One region of the Variovorax boronicumulans genome, then DNA from elsewhere that is predicted to be linked to it. Evidence: riboswitches for the same ligand, from Rfam matches in the RefSeq annotation. Region 1 holds a riboswitch; the other holds the start of a gene.
The links. A riboswitch is a leader RNA that binds a small molecule or an ion and turns the genes downstream of it on or off. The one in region 1 is predicted to bind glycine.
Positions count from the first base shown of each region.

Region 1 (11,238 bases):
TCATGAAAAAACTCCTCGTGGAAAAAATGGAATCGGGGTGCAGAGCCTAGCCGGGTCTGCGGTGTTCAGTGTCGGTCAGCCGCGGTAGTAGCGCGTCGGCACGAAAGGCAGGGTCGAGACCTCCATCGGCACCGGCTTGCCGCGCACGATGGCCTGCACGCGCGTGCCGGGCTCGGCGAAGGCGGCGGCCACGTAGCCCATGGCCACGCAGCGGTCGGCCGTGGGACCGAGCAGGCCGCTGGTGACGGCGCCGATGTCGTGGCCTTCGAGCGACTGCAGCAGCGTGCCGTCGCGCACCGGAATGCGTTCGAGCGCCACGAGGCCGACGCGCTTGCGCGTGAGCGTCTTGTGGTCGGTGTGCCCGGCCGCGCCCGAGGCGACGGCGGTCAGCTGGGCCAGCACCTTTGCCGCGCCCGGGAAGCCGCCTTCGCGCGCACCGCCGGCGCGGCGCACCTTCTGGATCGCCCAGTTGAGCGAGGCTTCAACCGGGGTCGTGGTGGTGTCGATGTCGTTGCCGTACAGGCACAGGCCGGCTTCGAGCCGCAGCGAGTTGCGCGCGCCCAGGCCGACGGGCTTCACCTCGGGCTGCGCGAGCAGCAGGCGGGCGAGGGCGTCGGCGTCTTTTGCGGCCACCGAGATCTCGAAGCCGTCTTCGCCGGTGTAGCCGCTGCGGGTGACGAAGGCCGCGATGCCGCCGATCTGCACCGCGCCACCGGTCATGAACACGAAGCGCTCGATGCCGGGCGACAGGCGCGCCAGCGTGGCGGCGGCCTGTGGGCCCTGCAGCGCCAGCAGCGCGTGGTCGGGCAGGGGCTGCACCTGGCAGCGCGCGCCGATCCTGGCCTGGATGTGGGCGATGTCGGCCACCTTGCAGGCGCCGTTCACGATCACGAAGAGCGAACCGTTGCCTTCGTTGAAGAACATCAGGTCGTCGAGGATGCCGCCCTCGTCGTTCAGCAGCAGGCCGTAGCGCTGCTTGCCGGCGGGCAGGTCGACCACGTCGACGGGCATCAGGGTTTCGAAGGCGGCGGCGGCATCGGGGCCGACCAGGCGCAGCTGGCCCATGTGCGAGATGTCGAACAGGCCGGCCGCGTCGCGCGTGTGCTTGTGCTCGGCCATGAGGCCGGCGGGGTACTGCACGGGCATGGAATAGCCGGCGAAAGGCACCATGCGGGCGCCGAGCTCCACGTGGAAGTCGTACAGCGGGGTCTTGAGAAGTTGAGTATCCGAAGAAGCGGAAGCGGAAGAAGCGGAAGCGGAAGAAGCGGCCACGGGGCACTCCAAAGGGGCAGTCGAAATCCATGGCTGCAACGCCACGGGCCACCCCTGCTGTCCGCTTTACCTGAGAGATTCGCCCCACGATCGGGGTTTGCTCCTTCGGTGGGCCGCGTGCAATGCCACGGCCTCTCTCCAGCAAGGAAACGCCGGTGGTTGCCGGCGTCTTGTCAGTCCTTTTGCCTGAGCGTTCGGGGAACCCCTGCGCCTTCGGCGGCCCCGTCGCGCGGGGCTCTCTCCTGACCCGGCGAGTGTAGTGGATCGCGGGGCCGGGGCTGGCGGCTCAGTGCACGGTTTCTGCCGGCGGCAGCAGCTTGTCGATGCGCTCGCGCAGCGAGTCGGCGCGCTCGGGGCCGGCGGCTTTCTCGATCTCGGAGAGCATCAGCGCGGCGATGGTCAGCATGGCCTCGCGGTCACGGGCCTCGCGCAGGGCGTCGCGCATCTGGTTGGCGAAGCGCGGGTCGCGGCGCACGAACATGCGCTCGCAGATGTCGAACAGGAACATGCGCGTGGTGGCCAGCGAGCGCTTGCCGTCGAAGCTGTCGGCCGAGGTGGCGACCTGGATCGGCTCGGCGGCGGGGACGGGCGTGGGGGCCGGTGCGGGCGGTGGCGCGACCGGGCGCGCGACCTGCAGGTAGCCGCGCTGCATCAGCCCCTGGATCGCCTGCTCGGCCTCGACGCGGCTGGGGAACAGCGGGCTGAAGTCGGTCAGCGAGCGCCGGCCGTCGGCCATGAGCAGCAGGGCGCGCTCACGCTGGCTGAGCGTGCGCTGCCCGGCCTGGAGTTCGTCGCGTGCCTTCTCGGTCTTGGTGGGGAACATGGCGGCCACAGCTTTCGGAGGTCGAAGGCTGCAGCATCGTTGCAAGTGGTGACATCTTCGTGAACCATTTGCCTTACAGGGACAAGGCGGCGCGCGTCAGTTGCCCGCGCTTTCCTTGCGGATCAGCCAGCGCGGGCCCACGCGCTGCAGCTCGAGCGTCTTGCGGTCGGTCTCGGTGAGTGCGTCGGCGCTGTAAATCTGCCGGAACTGCGCGCTGGCCGAGGTGCCCTGGACGCTGATCACCAGCCCCTCGATGCCCACGCTGATGCGCGACTTGCCCGTGATGCGGGCGCGCCGGTCGGCCTCCCAGCGCTCGCGGGTCTGGCCGCGCGCGGGGGTGAAGTCGCTCGCGTAGGCGGCGAGGTAGCGCTCGACGTCGCGCGCGGACCAGGCGGCGGCCCAGGCGCGCACGGCGCTTTCCACTTCGGCGAGGTGGGTGACGGGATTGGTGGGGTTGGCGGGGGCGGCTGCTGGTGCAACGGCTGCAACGGGTGCGGCGGCCGGCGTGGCCGCGATACCGGCGGTGGCCAGCAAGCCGGCAGCGACAAGGCTGCTGCCCTGGGCGACGATTCGGTGCATGGCGTCCTTCTCTTTCCTTCTTCTTGTCTGTCAGGCTCGACGTCGAAGCTTGCGTCGATTCTGGCAGTGAAAGAGAGCGCGTGCGGCGTTGAATCGCCCACGGATTTCGGTGGTCCGTGGTTCAGGGCGCGTGCACAGGACACCGGGTACTTCCCTCCGCGAATGTCCCCCGCCTTCGGCTCCTCCTTGATTTCGCTGCGGGAAGCACCCAGTGCCCTGTGCACGGTGGGCGCTGCCGTTGCGCGGGAACGGAACTCAACTCAGGCCGCCGCAGCCTCGCCCGCCATCACCTGCACTGTGCGGTTGCGCAGCCGCAAGGCGAGCACGGTCGCGACGCACAGCACGCACAACACCACCGTGAGCGTCACGCCGAGCCCGCGTGCATCCGACAGGAGGCCGAACAGCGGCGACACCAGCCCGCCGACCGAGAGCGCGAGACCGAGCGTGATGCCGCTGGCGGTGGCCGGGTTGCGCGGCAGGTAGTCCTGCGCGAGCGTCACCTGCGCGGCGAAGGGCAGGAACATGCTCATGCCGAGCCACGCGGTGCAGGCCAGCGCCGCGCCGGGCGTGGAGGCGAGAACGAGGCCCGCCATGGCGGGCAGCGCGAGCAGGTAGCCGCAGCGGATCGTGCCCATGCGTCCGATGCGGTCGCCGAGCCAGCCGCCGGCCAGCGTGCCCACGGCCCCAGCGGCGGTGAAGGCGGTGAGCGCCGCGGCGCCCTGGAAGGTGCTTCCGTGCAGGTCGCGCGTGATGCGCAGCGAGAGCATCGACAGCACCGTGACGTACGGGATCGACCAGCCCACGATGGTCGCCACCAGCAGGCTGAAGGCGCGCCAGTCGTTGTGCGGCTTCAGCACCTGGGCGCGGGCCTGCGCGGCGCGCGCCGCCGCGGCTGCCGCGTTGTTGGCGACGGCGCCGCGCCGCGCGTTGGCCGCGACCCACACCACGCCCATCGCTAACGCAGGAATGCCCAGCAGGTAGCTGCGCGACAGGCTGCCGCCACCGACCACCGTGGCCGCCAGCACGGGTGCGAACGAGGCGCCGATGGTGCCGCCCACCGAGAACACGCTCATCGCCTTCTGCGAGGCGCCGCCGGCCGCGCGCGCGGCCACGGTGGCGGGCGGGTGGTAGGCCGCGATGCCCAGCCCGCACAGCGCGACCGCGATCCAGGTCAGCAGGTAGCTCTGGCTCAGGCCCGCCAGCACCACGCCCAGCGCCGCCACCAGGAAGCCCACGGGCACCAGCCAGGCGCGCGGGTGACGGTCGGCGTACAGGCCGAACAGCGGCTGCACCACGCTCGACAGCCCGGTGGCCGCCAGCATCAGGCCGCTCACGGCCGTGTAGCTGTAGCCGCGCTCCAGCACCATGAAGGGCAGCAGCGCGGGCACGAGGCCCTGGTAGAGGTCGTTGACGGCATGGGTGCCGGTGAGCAGCCCGAGTCGGCGCGTGTTCATGCGATGGCTTCTTTCCTGGATGTCCGGTTGGAGAAAAAGAGGGAGAAAAGCCATCGTAGGAAGACAGGGAAAGATGTTCTTGCTACGAATGTGCAAACATCGTCGTGAAATGGACAAACTGAATCTGCGCCCCGACGAAGGCGAATCGACCCCGCGCGCGGTGGCCGTGCTGGCGACCGATCCGGCGGGCGACGCCTTCATTCCGCCGCATGCGCACCGGCGCGGCCAGCTCATCCACGCGATCTCGGGCGTGATGATGGTCGGCGCTGCGGCCGGCAGCTGGGTGGTGCCGCCGGGGCGCGGCGTCTGGGTGCCGCCGGGCATGACGCACCAGATCCGCATGGCGGGCGAGGTGAAGATGCGCACCGTCTTCGTCGAGCCCGGCACGCGCGCCGACCTGGGGGCCGAGTGCCGCGTGATCCATGTGGGCGCGTTGCTGCGTGAGCTGATCATGGCGGCCGTGTCGCTGCCGCTGGACTACCCGCCGGGCGGGCGCGACGAGCGCGTGATGGAGCTGATCCTCGACGAGATCGAGGCCGCGCCCGCGCTGTCGCTGCATGTGCCGATGCCGCGCCATGCGCGCCTGGCCGCGCTGTGCGAGGCGCTGATCCGCGACCCCGCGCAGCCCGCCACGCTCGACGGCTGGGCCGCGCGGCTGCACATGAATGCGCGCACGCTGGCGCGGCTGTTCGAACGCGAGACCGGCATGACCTTCGGCGCGTGGTGCCGGCAGGCGCGGCTGCTGCTGAGCCTGCCGCGGCTGGCCGCCGGCGCGTCGATCCTGGAGGTGGCGCTGGCGCACGGCTACGAGAGCCCGAGCGCCTTCACTGCGATGTTCCGCCGCACGCTCGGCGTGCCGCCGAGCCAGTACCTGCACCCGCCGGCCTGAGGCGGGTGAAGGCGTGGGCGGGAGCGGCCTGCGCCGCTACTTGAACCCGAGCGCGCGCGGCAGCCAGGTGCTGAGCATCGGCACGAAGGTCAGCAGCATCAGCACCGCGCCGTGCGCCCACAGGAAGGGCACCAGTTCCTTCACCAGCGCCGACATCGGCACCTTCGACACGTTGCAGGTGACGAACAGCAGCCCGCCCACCGGCGGCGTGATCATGCCCAGCGTGAGGTTGAAGATCACGATCATCGCGAAGTGCACCGGGTCGACGCCCAGCTTGATCGCCACCGGCGCAAGGATCGGCGCCAGCACCATCACGCCCGGCAGCGGCTCGATGAAGATGCCGAACAAGAGCAGGAACACGTTGACGATGATCAGGAACATCCACGGCGAGAGGTTCATGCTGATGAGCCATTCGGCCATCTGCTGCGGAATGCCCTCGATGGTCAGCACCCAGGCGAACGAGGCCGACAGGCCGATGATGATCAGCACCGACGCCGACAGGAGGGCCGAGCGCGACAGGATGTCGGGCAGCATCTTCCACTCGAGCGTGCGGTAGATGAACTTGCCGCACACCAGCGCGTAGAACACCGCCACCACCGAGGCTTCGGTGGGCGTGAACCAGCCGGCGCGCATGCCGCCCAGGATCACCACCGGCAGCAGGATGGCGGGAATCGCCTTCCACGTCGTGATGAGGATCTCGCGCAGCGGCGGCGTCTGGCCGTCGCCCTTGTAGTTGCGCTTCTTCGAGACGTAGAAGTTCACCACGCACATCGCCACCGCGATCAGGATGCCCGGCACGATGCCGGCCACGAACAGCTGGCCGACCGACACGGTCTCGTCCTGCAGCGCGTAGATGATCATGATGATCGAGGGCGGGATGATCGGCCCCACGATGGCCGTGGAGGCCGTCAGCGCCGCCGCGTACGAGCGGTCGTAGCCGGCCTTGTCCATCATCTTGATGAGCATCGAGCCGGGGCCGGCCGCGTCGGCCAGCGCCGAGCCCGAGATGCCCGAGAAGAAGGTCAGCGACACCACGTTGGTGTAGCCCAGCCCGCCGCGCCGGTGGCCGACGAATTGGCCCGCAAAGCGCAGCAGCACCTCGGTGAGCGAGCCGCCGCTCATCAGTTCGGCGGCCAGGATGAAGAAGGGCACGGCCATCAGCGGAAAGCTGTCGATGCCGGTGAAGGTTTCCTTCAGCAGCACCATCAGCGGGTAGCTTTCCGCGAGGATCAGGGTGGCGGCCGTGGCCAGGCCGAGCGCGAAGGCCACGGGCACGCCGATGGCCAGGAACACGCAGGCGGAGACGATCAGGACAATGCTGGCATCCATGGTCTTCTCCTTACAGCGAGGCCGACGCGTTGGCGTCGAAATGCGCGTCGGACGCGAACTCGCGGTTCAGCACGTAGCCACGCACCACCAGCAGCCAGTGCACGATCAGCAGCACGCCGCCGATCAGCATCGCGCTGTAGATGTAGGCGAACGGAATCTGCGTCACGGCGGTGAGCTGGAACATCGTGCGTTCCATGTAGAGCCAGCCGTACCAGACCATGAAGCCGAAGAAGGCGAACAGCAGCCCGGCCACCACGATGCGCACCGCCACGGCCGCCGGCCGGGGCAGGGCGTCCTGCAGGTTCTCGACGGCGATGTGGCCGCCGTAGCGCAGCACGGGCCCGGCGCCCAGGAAGGTGAGCCAGATCATCATGTGGCGCGACACCTCTTCGGCCCATTCGATCGACTGGTTCGTGGTGTAGCGCAGCACGACGTTGGTGAAGATGATGACGGACATGGCCGCCAGCAGAAGGATCAGCGCCCACCGGTTGGCGGCGAGAAAGTAGCGCTCGAAGGCTTGCACGTTGTGGTTCTCTGTGGTGTCGGAAATGCGAAGCGCCCGGCACACTGAGGCGGGCCGGGCGCGGTCGGGGCGGAGCGGTCTTACTTGACGTCCGTGATCTTCTTGATGTTGTCGGCGCCGAATTCCTTGGCGTAGCCCACATAGGCCGGCTTCAGGGCTTCGCGGAAGGCCGCGCCGTCGACGGTGCGCGTGACCTTCATGCCGTCTTTCTCAAGCTGGGCGATGCCGTTGTTCTCGTCGTCGTTGACCTTCTTGCGCTGCGCGATCGAGGCCTTCTTCGCCGCTTCGGTGAACACCTTCTTGTCGGCGTCCGAGAGCTTGTTCCACACCTTGGGCGACAGCAGCAGCAGCGCCGGCGAGTAGACGTGGCCGGTGAGCGACAGGTGCTTTTGCACCTGCGAGAACTTCGAGGACAGGATCACCGGAATCGGGTTTTCCTGGCCGTCGACCGTGCCTTGCTGCAGCGCGCCGAACAGTTCAGGGAAGGCCATCGGCGTGGGCAGGATGCCGAAGGTGCGGTAGCCGTCCATGTGCACCTTGTTTTCCATGGTGCGCATCTTCAGGCCGGCCGCGTCGGTGGGCTTGACGATGTCGCGCTTGCTGTTCGTCATGTGGCGGAAGCCGTTTTCCGTCCAGGCCAGCGCGATGATGCCCTTGCTCGGGAACTTGGTCAGGATGTCCTGGCCGATGGGGCCGTCCATGACCTTGCGGGCGTGGTCGTAGTCGCGGAACAGGAAGGGGATGTCGACGATCTTGACCTCGGGCACGAAGTTGCCCACGGGGCCGGTCGAGGTGTTGAGCAGGTCTTGCGTGCCGAGCTGGATCGCTTCGATCTGCTCGCGCTCGCCGCCCAGCGCCGAGTTGGCGAAGTGCTGGCACTTGAAACGGTTCTGGGTGTTCTTCTCGACCTCTTCGCAGAACACGGTGGAGCCCACGCCGTAATGCGATTCCTTGGACGTCGCATAGCCGATCTTGAGAACGGTGGGTTGCTGCGCGAAGGCGGCGGTGCCCAGGGCGAGCGAAAGGCAGGCGGCGGCGATGTGGCCGAATTTCATGGTGTCTCCGGGGAGTTGGGGGTCGAAAGCGCGTCAGGCGCAGGTCAGGAAATGACTATGCACCAATAACCAGTTTGACCGCGTCGGGACTTTCACGGACGTAGGCGCGGATCACCGCGTCGAAGCTCTCGTCGGCCGTGAGGCCGAGGGCCCGGGCGCGTGGCGTGTCGAAGCGCCCGGGCCAGGTTTTGACGATGCGGCGGATGGCGGCGTCGGGCGTGCGGTCGAGCAGGTCGGTGGCGGCGCGACCGGCCACGCGTTCGAGCGCGGCGGCCATCTCGCCCACGGTGGTGGCCAGTGAGGGCAGGTTGAGCGCGGTGCGCGGGCCCCAGTCGGTGTCGCTCGCTTCGGCGGCGCGCACGATGCCTTCGATGGTCCGGGCCGGCGAGGCGATGGCCACGGGCGTCTCGTCGGGCACCGGGCAGGCCGCGCGCAGGCCGGCGAGCGGCTCGCGGATCATGCCGCTGAAGAAGCCCGAGGCCGCGCCGTTGGGCAGGCCGGGGCGCACGCTCACCGTCATGAGGCGCACGCTGCGCCCCTGCACGAAGCCCTTGCGCGTGTAGTCGGCCACCAGCTGCTCGCCGATGAATTTCTGGATGCCGTAGCTGGTCTGCGGCGTGGGCAGCGTGTGGTCGTCGATGAGCGCGGGCAGCGGCTGTTCGGGCGAATCGCCGAACACGGCGAGCGAGCTGGAGAACACCAGCACCGGGCGCGTGCCGAGCGCGCGCAGCTTCTCGAGCAGGCCGTGCGTGGCGGCGAAGTTGCTGCGCATGCCCAGGTCGAAGTCGGCCTCGCATTCGCCGCTGACGGCGGCCGCGAGGTGGAACACCGCGTCGGCCTCGCGCCAGAAGGTGGCGCCGTCGTCGGCCAGCTGGGCGTTGAGGTCGCCGGTGGCGGCCGCGATGCGCGGGTTGGCCGCGAGGTCGGGCGGCGGCGGGGCGCGGTCGACCAGGGTGATGCGTGCGATGTCGCGGGCGGGCGCGCCGGCGAGCGAGAGCTGGCCCAGGGCCAGGAGGGTGCGCGCCAGGCGCGCGCCGAGAAAGCCGGCGCCGCCGGTGATGACGATGTGCATGGGGTCCTGTCTCCTTGTGTCCTTGTGTCGCGAGGATAGCGTCGGTGGTATCGCACAATTTGCGCATGCCCATGTTGCCTCCCGATCTCCTCGCCACCCTGCGACTGCCTGTGCTGCAGGACGCCGACCTCGACACCCAGGCCTCCTTCTTCAAGCGGCCGGAGGTCCGTGCGCTCTACTTCGAGGTGGTGGAGGGCTCGGCGAAGGACGAGGTGCTGCGGGCTGCCATCGCGCAGTTCGGCGAACTGCATCCGCACCGGGCCGCGTTGCTGGCGGTGTTCTGCGGCGCGCTGGTCGAGAACGGCGCCGATCCGCAGCTCATGTTCGATGCCGTGCGCCAACTGGCGGGGCGCCTGCTGGCGTCGCTGGCGCCGTACTGCGCGGCGCAGCCGTACGAACCCGATGAGGACGACGAAGAACCACGGGACGAGGCAGAACTCGCCGCCTGGCAGGCCGCCGAAGCGGCGCTCGCGGCGCTGTCGCCGCAGGCGCGTTTCGAGGTCGATGCGCTGCAGCGCGCGGTCGACCTGCTGGTGCTGCCGCTCATGACCATGGTGGTGCGCGATGTGCGCAACCACCAGTCGCTGGTGGCGGACGCAGGCCTGCTCGCGCACATCGAGGCGATGTACGCCAACGACTCGCTGCCCTTCGAGGCCTTGCACTTCCTGCGCGCCGCGGCCCAGCTGTCGTACGAGGACGAGCTGGTGGTCCTGCTGCCGGCGTCGCGCGCGGGCATGGTCGTTCGCGCCCAGGGCATCAACAACAACTTCCACGCCTTCTCGCTGCTGCAGGACCTGATGGAAACGCACGCCCAGACGCTGGGCATCCGGCAGCCGCCGCGCGCGCGCCGCGACGCGGACAGCGATGCCGCCGCCTTCCTCTGGCTGCAGGCGACGGCCTTCGCCCAGGGCGAGCTGGTGGACCGCATGGCGTGGTCCTGGGGCGAAGGCACGCTGCGCGAGAACGTGCGCCGGCAGGGGCGGCTGGTGCTCGTCGCGCTGGAGACGGACGACAAGCCCGCGCGCGGCTGGACCGGGTTCACCCACGTGCTGCACGCCGAGCAGAACCCGCAGGTGTCGCTGGTGCACTTCCTCACGCCCGACGAGGTCGCCGCGTACCTCGCCTGAAGCGCCATGAAAAAAGCCCTCCGAAGAGGGCTTTCATGCATCGACGCTGCGGGGCTTACATGCCCACGTAGTTCGGGCCGCCGCCGCCTTCGGGCGTGACCCAGACGATGTTCTGCGTCGGGTCCTTGATGTCGCAGGTCTTGCAGTGCACGCAGTTCTGCGCGTTGATCTGCAGGCGCTCCTTGCCGGCGCTGGCTTCGTCGGGCACGAACTCGTACACGCCGGCCGGGCAGTAGCGGCTTTCGGGGCCAGCGAACTTGGCCAGGTTGACGTTGACCGGCACCGACGCATCCTTCAGCGTCAGGTGGGCGGGTTGCTGCTCTTCATGGTTCGTGTTGCTGATGAACACGCTGGAGAGGCGGTCGAAGGTGAGCTTGCCGTCCGGCTTCGGGTAGACGATGGGCTTGCACTCGGCGGCCGGCTTCAGGTACTGGTGGTCCGGCTTGTTGCGGCGCAGGGTCCATGGGATGTGGCCCTTGAGCAGCCACTGCTCGACGCCGTTCATGACGGTCGCGATGCCCAGGCCCTTCTTGAACCAGGCCTTGAAGTTGCGCGCCTTGTTCAGCTCGGTGTAGAGCCAGCTCTTCTCGAACGCCGCCGGGTAGGCCGTGAGTTCGTCGTGCTGGCGGCCGGCCATGACGGCGTCGAAGGCGGCTTCGGCGCACAGCATGCCGGTCTTGATGGCGGCGTGGCTGCCCTTGATGCGGCTCACGTTCAGGTAGCCGGCCTCGCAGCCGACCAGCGCGCCGCCCGGGAACACCGTCTTGGGCAGCGACATCAGGCCGCCGGCCGTGATGGCGCGCGCGCCGTAGCCGATGCGCTTGGCGGGCTTGATTCCCTTGGCTTCGTCGCCCTCGAGGTACCAGCGGATGTTGGGGTGCAGCTTCCAGCGCTGCATTTCCTCGAAGGGGCTCAGGTACGGGTTGCTGTAGTCCAGGCCCGTGATGAAGCCCATCGTGACCTTGTTGTCCTCCATGTGATAGAGGAACGCGCCGCCGTAGGTGTTGTTGTCCATCGGCCAGCCGGCCGTGTGCAGCACGAAGCCGGGCTGGTGGCGCTTGGGATCGATTTCCCAGACTTCCTTGACGCCCAGGCCGTAGGTCTGCGGGTCGCGG
Region 1 covers NZ_BKDH01000001.1:2,998,685-3,009,922, reverse strand. Annotated here, with positions in the region: gene gcvH (glycine cleavage system protein GcvH) at 1-4, opposite strand, end outside; gene gcvT (glycine cleavage system aminomethyltransferase GcvT) at 76-1,272, opposite strand; glycine riboswitch at 1,320-1,424, opposite strand; glycine riboswitch at 1,437-1,527, opposite strand; gene VHAB30_RS13785 (hypothetical protein) at 1,559-2,095, opposite strand; gene VHAB30_RS13780 (L,D-transpeptidase Cds6 family protein) at 2,192-2,674, opposite strand; gene VHAB30_RS13775 (MFS transporter) at 2,935-4,128, opposite strand; gene VHAB30_RS13770 (AraC family transcriptional regulator) at 4,238-5,017, shown strand; gene VHAB30_RS13765 (TRAP transporter large permease) at 5,054-6,346, opposite strand; gene VHAB30_RS13760 (TRAP transporter small permease) at 6,357-6,869, opposite strand; gene VHAB30_RS13755 (TRAP transporter substrate-binding protein) at 6,950-7,924, opposite strand; gene denD (D-erythronate dehydrogenase) at 7,980-8,996, opposite strand; gene VHAB30_RS13745 (hypothetical protein) at 9,062-10,123, shown strand; gene VHAB30_RS13740 (electron transfer flavoprotein-ubiquinone oxidoreductase) at 10,179-11,238, opposite strand, start outside.

Region 2 (11,238 bases), on a different contig from region 1:
TTTCTGATGGCAGAACCGGCCCGCCCAGAAGATGGCCGGTCGCTGTTCGTCGGCTTGGGCTTTCTTCGCAATCTCTCGCAAATCGTCCAATGCAGGCTGAGGCAGGAACTGGAGCTTCTGCGTCAATGCAGGTGTAAATCCATACCTCGCCACCACTTCTTCAAGGAAGACGTTGGTATCGAAATAGATCTTGTCGACGTTATGGATCGCAGCCCGAAGGTGCGTATCCGCATACCCCGCCCCGCGGCCATCTTCCGTGAAGTCGCGGCAGAACAGCGTCGTGTAGACCTTGCATATCGACTGAAAAGCCTTGCCCTTTTCGACCAGGGCGGCCCAGCACGCCAAGCTGTTTACGTTCGTGATCGACTCGGGCTGAAGCGCGAATATGAGCGCCTCGACAATGCGTTGTCTGTTCTGCTGATTGAGATCGGCGTCGTAATCGGACAAAACCAGCACCTGTGACCCCGAGGGGAGCCAGTCGAAGGCGTCAACCTTGTCATGATCGGTCAAGACGAGCAGCGTGGCAGAAACGCCAACCGCCTCCTGGGCCGCGCGCAGGATGTTGACCCCAGCGAGATCCGCCCCGCCCTTGACAAGCCACGGCATGAAAACGACGTGCCGGATTCCAGCAGGCAAATCATGAAAAATTTCAGTCCACGCTGCACCGAGTTCATCGGTCGGGATGCTGAAATTCGGGCGCAGCCTCAAGTGCTTGCCGTGCAACGGGTGGCACGATTCGATTTCGGGGTCGAGCGTCATCAGGTCTGCAACGGTCCGTTTGACGACCGATGCGATCTTGGGCGGCATGCCCTTGAAGCGACCTTCCTTCATGCCGTGCTTCAGGTAGTGCAGCAGTGGGTGCACGCCGTGCAAGACGACATCCGGATAGATGTCGCAATACCACTCGCAATCGAAGTTCTCACTGGCCTTCAATCCTTCGAAGCCGCCATGCCGCAGGAAATGAAGGTAAGGGTCCTGATTCTTCAGATGCGGGTAATTTTCGAGGTACCACTCGGCATCGAAGAGGTCCGTTTCATGGAGCAATTCGAGATCGCGAATCTCCTGCTCTGTCACGAGCAACGTGCCATTTCTTGAATAGCGACTGAGATCAATGGCTGGCGCCGAACGTCGCTTCTCGGAGAGGGGCACGCGCATCGGTGGGCGGGCAACTGCAACCTTCCGACCCTCCTCTTTGCCCCACTTGAGGTAGTGCACCAAAGGATTGAGGCCCCTGTACGCCACGTCCTTGTTGGCCTTCAGATACCCTGCCGCATCGAATTTTTCGCTCGGTGCACGCCCTTCCCTGCCGCCGAACCGAAGAAAATGCCGAATCTCAGCGCCTTCCGGAACATCCGGATTGCGCTCCCGATACCATTCTTTATCGAACAGATCCGACTGCCGGAGCAGACCGGCATCGCGATACTCGTTCACAAGCTGAGCGCTGCGCTTCAATAGCTTTTTGAAATTCATTCCGGGTTTCATGAAAATTGATGCGCTTCCTCGCGTTCACACGCTCAGGCCTTTGTCCGTCGATCGAATGCGCATGAGGCCGGAGCCGTTCGGCTCACTCCATCAGAAGCAACTCACATTCACGGGCAGCGGGAATATTTCAAATACAGCAAGAAGACAAGAATCTCACTCTTGGCATTCGTTCATTGACGTGCGATCAAAAAACGGCGCCTCGAATTCGGCAGGCACTCAGGCGCCTCGTCCAAAAAATCTGATTACTCGAAGACGTCCGCCGCTTGAAGCGATTTGCCTTCGGCGTCCTTCTTGGACAACTGCGGCGCCATGCCGATGTCCGGCCACGCGATCTGCAGGCTCGAGTCGTTCCAGGCAATGCATCGCTCGTGCTCCGGCGCGTAGTAGTTCGTCGTCTTGTACAGAAAATCCGCAGAGTCGGTGAGAACGAAGAATCCGTGCGCGAAGCCCGCCGGAACCCACAACTGTCGGTGATTGCCTTCGCTCAACTCCGTGCCCACCCAACGCCCGAACGTGGGCGAAGAGCGCCGGATATCGACAGCCACATCAAAGACCGCCCCGCGCACCACACGCACCAGCTTTCCTTGCGCTTGCTGGACCTGATAGTGCAACCCCCGAAGCACGCCCTTGGACGACCTTGAATGGTTGTCTTGCACGAAGTCGACCTTCGACCCGACGGCATCTTCGAACGCGCGCTGATTGAAGCTCTCGTAGAAAAACCCTCTGGCATCGCCGAAGACCTTCGGCTCGATGATCAAAACGTCGGGGATCTCGGTTTGGATGACATTCACGAACGCACCTCTTCGGTCAGCAGGTGCTTCAGGTACTTTCCGTACCCGTTCTTCTGCAGCGGTGCGGCCAGCTTTTCGAGTTGGGCGCTGTCGATGAAGCCATTGCGCCACGCAATTTCTTCAGGGCAGGCGATCTTCAGCCCCTGCCGATGCTCCAGCGTCGCGATGAACTGGCCGGCTTCGAGCAGGCTCTCGTGCGTGCCCGTATCGAGCCACGCATAGCCGCGCTGCATGATCTGCACGTTGAGCTGGTCCAGGTCCAGGTACGCCTGGTTGACCGCCGTGATCTCCAGTTCGCCGCGCGCGCTCGGCTTCACGGCCTTGGCGATGTCGACGACCTGGTTGTCGTAGAAATACAGGCCAGTCACGGCGTAGCTGCTCTTGGGCTTGACAGGCTTTTCTTCGATGCTGCTGGCCTTGCCGTTGGCATCGAAGGCCACCACACCATAACGCTCCGGGTCGTGCACGTGGTACGCGAACACGGTCGCACCGCTTTGCTTCGCATCAGCGTCCGACAGCAGATGGGCAAAGTCATGCCCATAGAAAATGTTGTCCCCCAACACCAGCGCGCTCGGCGAGTTGCCCACGAACTTGTCGCCGATGATGAAAGCCTGCGCGAGGCCATCGGGACTCGGCTGCACCGCGTACTGCAGGTTGAGGCCCCACTGGCTGCCATCACCCAGCAGTTGCTGGAAGCGCGGCGTGTCCTGAGGCGTGCTGATGATCAGGATGTCGCGCATGCCGCCGAGCATCAGCGTGCTCAACGGGTAATAGATCATAGGCTTGTCGTACACCGGCAGCAGCTGCTTACTCATGGCGAGCGTGGCCGGGTGCAGGCGGGTGCCGGAGCCGCCGGCGAGGATGATGCCTTTGCGTTGCGTCATGGGGGTCTTCTTCTGTGAGGGGCAGGAAAAATCAGTCGGTCAGAGCGTCTCGCGCAGCATGCGTGCCACGCCTTCCTGCCAGGGCGGCAGGCGCAGGCCGAAGGTGGTCTGCAGCTTGGTGGTGTCGAGCCGCGAGTTGTGCGGGCGCTTCGCGGGCGTTGGAAAGGCGCTGGTGGGCACGGCCTCCACGGCCTGCGGGCCAGCCTTGAGTTCGACGCCGGCCTGCTGCGCCATCTCGAGCACGAAGCGCGCGTAGCCGTGCCACGTGGTCTCGCCGCCGGCGATGGCGTGGTACAGCCCGGCCTTGGCCGGGTCTTGCAAGGTGGCGCGAATCGCGTGCGCGGTGATGTCGGCCAGCAACTCGGCACCGGTGGGGGCGCCGAACTGGTCGTCGATGACCGTGAGCTTGTCGCGCTCCTTGGCCAGGCGCAGCATGGTCTTGGCGAAATTGCCGCCGCGTGCGGCGTACACCCAGCTGGTACGAAAGATCAGGTGCTTCGCGCAATGGCGCGCCACCAGTTGCTCGCCTTCGAGCTTGGTCTGGCCGTACACGCTGAGCGGGCCGGTCGCGTCGTCTTCCTTCCAGGGCTTGGTGCCGCTGCCGTCGAAGACGTAGTCGGTGGAGTAATGCACCATCAGCGCGCCGATCTGCTGCGCCGCCTCGGCCACCACGCCGGGCGAGGTGGCGTTGAGCTTGCGAGCGAAGTCGGGCTCACTCTCGGCCTTGTCGACGGCAGTGTGCGCGGCGGCATTGACGATGACGTCGGGGCGCACCGCCAGCACGGTTGCGGCCAACTGCTCGGGACGGCTGAAGTCGGCGTGGAACTCGGTGCTGTCGAAATCGAGTGCGACCACTTCGCCGAGCGGCGCGAGGCTGCGCTGCAGCTCCCAGCCGACCTGTCCACCTTTGCCGAGCAGCAGCAACTTCATGCGGAAGCCTTTGCAGGCGCAGCGTCGTACTGCTTCTCGACCCATTCGCGGTACGCGCCGCTTTGCACGTTGCGCACCCACTCGCCGTTGGCGAGGTACCACTGGACGGTCTTGCGGATGCCGGTATCGAAGGTCTCGGCGGGCTTCCAGCCAAGCTCGGCCTCGAGCTTGCGTGCATCGATGGCGTAGCGACGGTCGTGGCCCGGGCGGTCCGTGACGTAGGTGATCTGCTCCTTGTACGGCTTGCCGTCGGCGCGGGGGCTCAGCTCGTCGAGCAGCGCGCACACGGTGTTGACGATCTCGATGTTGGGCTTCTCGTTCCAGCCGCCGACGTTGTAGGTCTCGCCGAGCTTGCCGGCTTCGAGCACGCGGCGGATGGCGCTGCAGTGGTCCTTCACGTAGAGCCAGTCGCGCACCTGCATGCCGTCGCCGTACACGGGCAGGTTCTTGCCGGCCAGTGCGTTGACGATCATCAGCGGGATCAGCTTCTCGGGGAAGTGGAACGGGCCGTAGTTGTTCGAGCAGTTGGTGGTGACCACCGGCAGGCCGTAGGTGTGGTGCCAGGCGCGCACGAGGTGGTCGCTGGCGGCCTTGCTGGCCGAGTACGGGCTGTTGGGCTCGTACTTGTTTTCTTCGGTGAAGGCCGGGTCGGTCTTGGAGAGCGAGCCGTAGACCTCGTCGGTCGACACGTGCAGGAAGCGGAAGGCGGCCTTCTGGTCGGCCGGCAGGGCGTTCCAGTAGCCGCGCACCGATTCGAGCAGGCGGAAGGTGCCGAGCACATTGGTCTGCACGAAGTCTTCCGGGCCGTGGATCGAACGATCCACATGCGATTCCGCGGCAAAGTTCACGACGGCACGGGGTTTGTGCTCGGCCAGCAGGCGATCGAGCAGCGCGCTGTCGCCGATGTCGCCCTGCACGAAGACGTGGTTCGCGTTGCCCTTGAGCGACGCGAGGGTCTCGAGGTTGCCTGCGTAGGTCAGCTTGTCGAGGTTCACGACGGGCTCGTTGCCCTGCGCGATCCAGTCGAGCACGAAATTGGCGCCAATGAAGCCTGCGCCGCCGGTAACCAGGATCATGGAGTCCCCTGCATGTAGAAAAAAGTTTGCTTTACCAAAAATCAACATTCAATTATCCCATCGGTGTGAAGTGCCGATGTACAGGGCTTGGCCGGCTTGCGGGGCCCGCCTACAATCGCCAACAATTGCAGGAGAGCGGGCCTCCACGGAGGCCCTACCGAAGGCGCAAACTCCCATAAACGCTCAGGTCGGCCCGACGAAATTCCAGGCAACGCCACGGAACTTCGGCAAGGGGTCAGTACTGCACTCATCGATACAGCCGTCTGGAGAGCCGCCACGCCATGTGGCGCACCGAAGGAGCAAACCCGCTGCGGGTGCAGCAGGGTGAATCTCTCAGGTACCGAGGACAGGGGGAGCGGCAACTTGGACATCGGTCGTCTGGTTGCTTGCTATTTTTTCAATAGCACTCCACGCCCGCCGTTCAAGCGCTGCAAACTCAAAGGTACTTGCAATGCGTGTGATCGTTCTTGGCGCCGGCCTGCTCGGCGTGACTTCGGCCTACTACCTCCAGCAACTCGGCCACGAGGTGACCGTGATCGACCGGCAGGCCACCCCGGCCGCCGAAACCAGCTTCGCCAACGGCGGCCAAATCTCGGTCAGCCATGCCGAACCCTGGGCCAATCCGAGCGCACCGCTGAAGGTGCTGCAATGGCTCGGCAAGGAAGATGCGCCGCTGCTCTTTCGCATCCGCGCCGACATGCGCCAGTGGCTCTGGGGCCTGCAGTTCTTGCGCGAATGCACCCCCGCGCGCACCCGCCACAACATCGAACAGATCGTGCGTCTCGGTACATACAGCCGGGAAATGTTGCAGCAATTGCGTCGAGACACCGGCCTGAACTATGACCAGCGCACGCAAGGCATCCTGCACTTCTACACGACGCAAAAAGAATTCGATGGCGCCCTCGCGCCCGCCGAGCAGATGCGCGCCCTGGGCTGCGAGCGGCTGGTCATCTCGGCCGACGAGGCCATCAAGATCGAACCCGCCCTCGCCCACATTCGCCCCCAACTCGCCGGCGCCACCTACACCGCCGAAGACGAATCGGGCGACGCCAACCGCTTCGCGCGCGAGCTGGTGAAGCTGGCCGAGGCGGCCGGCGTGAAGTTCCTCATGAGCCACACCGTGACCGCGCTGCGCGAAGCCGGCGGCAGCATTGACCACGTCGAGGCGACCGACAACGAAGGCCGCTTCCAGCGCATCCGCGGCGATGCCTTCGTGCTTGCGATGGGTTCGCTGAGCCCCCTGTACGCCGCGCCGCTGGGCATCCGCCTGCCGATCTACCCGGCCAAGGGCTACTCGGTGACGCTGCCCGTGAAGGACGCGTCGAAGGCGCACCAGGTCTCGCTCACAGACGACGAATACAAGCTGGTGTTCTCGCGCTACACCTCCGAATCGGGCGACCGCCTGCGCATCGCCGGCACGGCCGAGCTCAACGGCTACGACCGCGACCTGAACCGCGTGCGTTGCGAAGCCATCGTGCGGCGCGTCGAAGAGCTCTTCCCTGGCGCCGGCGACACCGAGCGCGCGCAGTTCTGGACCGGCCTGCGCCCGGCCACGCCGAGCAACGTGCCGCTGATCGGCAAGACCAAACTGCCGAACCTGTTCCTCAACACCGGCCACGGCACGCTCGGCTGGACGCACGCCTGCGGCTCGGGCAAGTCGATCGCGCGCATCGTGAGCGGGCTGGCGCCCGAGGTCGACTTCGCGTTCGCCGGCATGCCGGCGCCCGCGCCACGCGCCGTGCAGCCCGCACTGGGCTGACACGACACGCGCCCTCGGGTCACGCCTTGAACGTGACCCAGGGCTTGAGCCGCACGGCGCAGCGGATGAGCCCCGCGCTTTCCTGCGCCTCGATCACCGCGCCGATCGGCTTGTAGGCCTGCGGCGCCTCTTCGATGCGGCGCTCTTCGCGCAGCGTCACGCATTGCCAGCTGGCATCGGCGTCGTCGGGTGCGGGCCGCATCGCGCGCACTTCCTGCCGACGCATGCGCCGGCCGGCACCATGGCTGCACGACCACAGCCAGTCCTCATGCCCCAGCCCGGTCGCGAGGTACGAGTGATCGCCCATCGACCCGGGAATCAGCGCCAGGTCGCCCGCGTGCGCCGGCGTCGCGCCCTTGCGATGGATGTTCATGCCGTGCTCGCGCAGCACGACGTTGTGCGGCACGTCGACCACCAGCGTCGACGCCGTGGCGCCCAGCAGCTCGGCGAAGTCCTTGCGCACCAGCTCGGCCAGCACGACGCGGTTGGCCCACGCATAGCGCGCGGCCACGCCCATGGCTTCGAGGTACTCCTGCGCCAGCGGCCCGGCCAGGCCGTACAACCCGCTCTTCGGATGGCGCAGGCCCTGCGGCCACTCGGCCCGCGCGCGGTCCATCCAGCGGCCGCCGACATGGAACCCGATGTCGCGCGAGCCGCTGTGGATCATCACGACGACCTCGCCCGCCTTGAGGCCCGCGCGGTACGCCGCGTGCCGGTCCATCACCTGGTCGACCACCTGCAACTCGACGAAGTGGTTGCCACTGCCCGGCGTGCCCAGGCACGGGTCGCGGAACACCTCGTGGCGCGCGCCGGTGTAGGCCAGCGGTGCGTGCCGCGACTGCCCGCCGAAGCTCGCCAGGCCGATGCACGCGCCGATCTCGGCCTGCAGCCGGTCGCGGTCGCAGGCCGCCCAGAGCCCGTCGTTGCGCACAGCATCCAGGAACGCGGCCGGCCCGTCGTCGAACAGCGCACGAAACGCCGCCGTGTGAACCGGCACGTCGCGCCCGTTGTCGAGCAAGCCGCGCGTGAGCCGCGCGAGCAGCTGCGTCTTGTGCGGCGCCACCTGGTCCAGCGTGAGGCCGGTGGTCAGCAGGCGCATGCCGCAGTTGATGTCCGTGCCGACCGCGGCGGGGATCACGAAGTCGCCATCGGTGGCGACGACGCTGCCCACCGGCGCGACCGAGCCCGGATGAAGGTCCGGCGTCGCGCAAGCCTTGCACACGCGGTGCGCGCCGTCGGGCGAGCGCACGCTGGCGAAGGCCAGCAGCTGGTTCACGGCTTTTTCTTCCAGCGGCAGGCTCTGCGGCAGAAGCACGGTCGCCTGCGCGGCTTCGTTGCGCAGGTGATAGATACCGTCGCGGTAATCGACGGCGATGTGGGCGCGCGAAAAGGCGCGCTGGAGTCTCGAAAAATGACTATTGGTGGGGCTGCCCATGGCTGCAATTCCATTCGGGGAAACCGTGTCGGTTTCCGGGCCCCGTCACATCGCGTGGCGGGGCGAAAGAGATCGACCGCGTGCCTCGGGGCGCGCGGATCACTCTTTCTTGCAGCAGCAGAGATTCAAGAAAGCGGGCGGATTCTAGCGACGCGAAGCGCCTGCGAACACAGTGCGCAGGCGCGCGCGTCGTTTTTCCCCGTCAGTCAGCCAGTCAGTCCGGCGCGGTGAACACCGTCAGCACGCCGGTGTAGCCGTACAGGTGATGGCGCGCGATCTCGCCGGCGGCGAAGAAGCCGACCAATGGCACATCGCCCAGCGCATGCCGCACGATCTGCAGCTCGGCACCCGGTGCGCCGAAGTGCGGGCCGCCGCGTCCCGAGCAGCTCACGTACACCGCGCCCGCGATGCGCCGCGCCGGATGCGGCGCGGCCTCAGCCTCGCCGGCTGCCACGGCGCGCGCCGTGGCCAGCGTCTGTTCTTCGGGCTCGAGTTCTTCGCGGATCTCGGCGCAGATGCGCATCAGGTCGGCACGCGCCGCCTGCGCGTTGCGGCGGCAGAAACTCAGCCGCATGCCGGCCTCGGCGTTGTCGGCAATGGCGATGCCGCGCCGCGTCGGGTCGAGGCCGATGATGTGGCGCACCAGCACGTCGGCGCCCAGGTCGCCGGTGCGGCGGATGCCGTCGCTGCCCGCGTCGGCCAGGCCGACCAGCGTGTTGCGCACGGCGTCGATGGCTTCCTGCGGCCGGTCCAGCGACACCTGCAGGTCGGCCAGCAGCACGTCGAGCGCCGGCTCGCCGTCGAGCGACAGCAGCAGGTTGCCGTCGGCCTCGGTGATCTCGCGCTCGCGCGCGCCGCCGGTGCGCAGCGGCTGGCAGCCTTGCGTGACGCGCGACACCAGTCGCACGCCCTCGCCGAACACCACGCCCGACAAGCCGCCCGAGAACACGCCGCCCGCCGCGCCGTGACCGCGGATGTTGCCGTTGCCGCCGACCGCGAACTGCAGCGCCCCGCCGCGGCCGGACGAGAGCCCGCCGAACAGGTAACCAGTGTCGGTGCGCCCCGCCATCTCGCCGATCAGCTCGCCCAGGTCGGGCGTGGCCGGGTCGGCGTGCACGAGCGCGGTGTGCGCCTCGAAGCCGCTCATTTCGGAACTGCCCAGCGGCGCCACGCCGGAGAACACGCGGTACTGGTCACTGGGCAGCGCGCACAGCATCAGGCTCAGGCCGGGCTCGTCGAAGTACTCGGCGTTGTTGGCCGACACGCCGATGCCGACCGTGCCCGACCAGTCGGTGACCTCGGGCAGTTCGGCACTCAGGTGATCGAGGATCTCCTGCGCCTCGGCCGCGTAGTGGTCGGTGATGTAGAGCAGCCCGAGCGTCGGGTTTGACGCGTAGTCGGGCAGCGCCATCTGCGCGCGCAACTGGGCCAGCACGAGGCCGGCGGCCATGCGCCATTGCGGGTGGGTGGCATGGCCGGTGGGAAACAGTTTCATGGTGCGTACCGACCCGTGCGTCGTCGTCTGGAAAGGTGTCTGTAAGACGTCAGCGCCGGCCGGAGGCTCGCTTGCGCGCGGCGGTGGACGTGGTTTTCTTGCGCGCGGCGGGTGCCGGCGCGGCTTTTTTGGCGGCAGCTTTCTTCGGGGCAGCCTTGGGGGCCGGCTTGCGCGCCGCCGTTGCCTTGCCGATGACCTGCCCCACGGCATCGGCCAGCGGCTGCGCCATGGCCGGCACCTTGAGCTGCGCCGCGTCCTGCAGCGCCGTGCTCGCGATCTGCTGGAACTGCTCGGTGAGCGAGCCCCACCATTGCATCGGGTCGACCACGCCGGCGGCGCCGTTGGACAAGGCGGGCTTGGCACGCGAGGTCTTCTTCGGCGCCGGGGCTTCCTCTTCTTCCGCTTCCTCCTCGGCCTCGTCGAACTCTTCTTCCTCTTCCTCTTCCTCGACGGGCTCCGGTTCGGGCCGGGGGGCGGGCGCCGGGGCGGGAGCCGGTGCAGGCGCCATCGCCGCGGCCTGCTTGGTGAACGCGCTGGCGATGTCTTCCATCCGCACGTTCATGCCGCGCAGGGTCGACAGCGTCATCTTCTGCACTTCGAGCGCCTGGATGGTCGCCTTGAGCGCGTGGCCGTTCTGTTCGAGCCAGTACTGGACGGTCTTGAGTTCCTGGATGCGCTTGTCGACCTCTTCGACGCTCATGGTGGGCGCGACCCAACTCGCCAGGCTGGGAATGCCGGGCACCGAGCCGGAGCCCGCGGCGGCACCGCCGGCGAGGTTCTTCAGGAAGTCGAATCCGGGGACGAACTGGCTGAAGTCGAAGGGTTTGCTGGCGTTGCTCATGCGGGAGGTCTCCTGGCTGGGTTTTCTTGTGCTGCCAGCTTACTCCAAGCCCTTTGCAAGCGAATCAGAGCTCGTCCCTGACCCGGCTGAAAACCTTCCAGAAATTCGCGTCCTGCGAGGTCGCGAAGTTGATCCGCATCATCGTGCTCGGCGGGCGGCGCGCATGGAACAGCGAGCCCGGCGCCAGCAGGTAGCCCTGGTCGAGCATGCGTTGCGTGAGCGCGTCGGTGTCCACGCCCGTGTCGACCCAGCCGAACAGCCCGGCCGGCTCCGAGGCGAAGGTGCAGCCGTGCGACATGGCCAGCTTCACCGCGCGGCCGCGCGCGCCGTCCAGGCGGATGCGCACGCGCTCCGAATGGCGGCGCAGCTGGCCCTGGTCGATGCACCACGACAGCGCCCGCTCGAACAGCGTGGGCGAGGTCAGCGTGGCCAGCAGCTTGGTCTCCAGAAGCCGCTCCTTCAGCGCGGGCGAGGCGGCCAGGAAGCCGATGCGCCAGTTGGGCGCCAGGATCTTCGCGAAGCCGCTGACGTAGATGGTGCGCTGC
Region 2 covers NZ_BKDH01000002.1:520,252-531,489, forward strand. Annotated here, with positions in the region: gene VHAB30_RS22290 (glycosyltransferase family 4 protein) at 1-1,470, opposite strand, end outside; gene rfbC (dTDP-4-dehydrorhamnose 3,5-epimerase) at 1,725-2,273, opposite strand; gene rfbA (glucose-1-phosphate thymidylyltransferase RfbA) at 2,270-3,157, opposite strand; gene rfbD (dTDP-4-dehydrorhamnose reductase) at 3,197-4,087, opposite strand; gene rfbB (dTDP-glucose 4,6-dehydratase) at 4,084-5,163, opposite strand; glycine riboswitch at 5,282-5,372, shown strand; glycine riboswitch at 5,417-5,523, shown strand; gene VHAB30_RS22315 (D-amino acid dehydrogenase) at 5,615-6,922, shown strand; gene VHAB30_RS22320 (RtcB family protein) at 6,942-8,357, opposite strand; gene VHAB30_RS22325 (FIST signal transduction protein) at 8,572-9,852, opposite strand; gene VHAB30_RS22330 (PhaM family polyhydroxyalkanoate granule multifunctional regulatory protein) at 9,902-10,693, opposite strand; gene VHAB30_RS22335 (aminotransferase-like domain-containing protein) at 10,758-11,238, opposite strand, start outside.
Region 2: it holds a riboswitch for glycine, as region 1 does, so the genes downstream of both, VHAB30_RS22315 (D-amino acid dehydrogenase) here and gcvT (glycine cleavage system aminomethyltransferase GcvT) in region 1, are expected to answer to the same signal.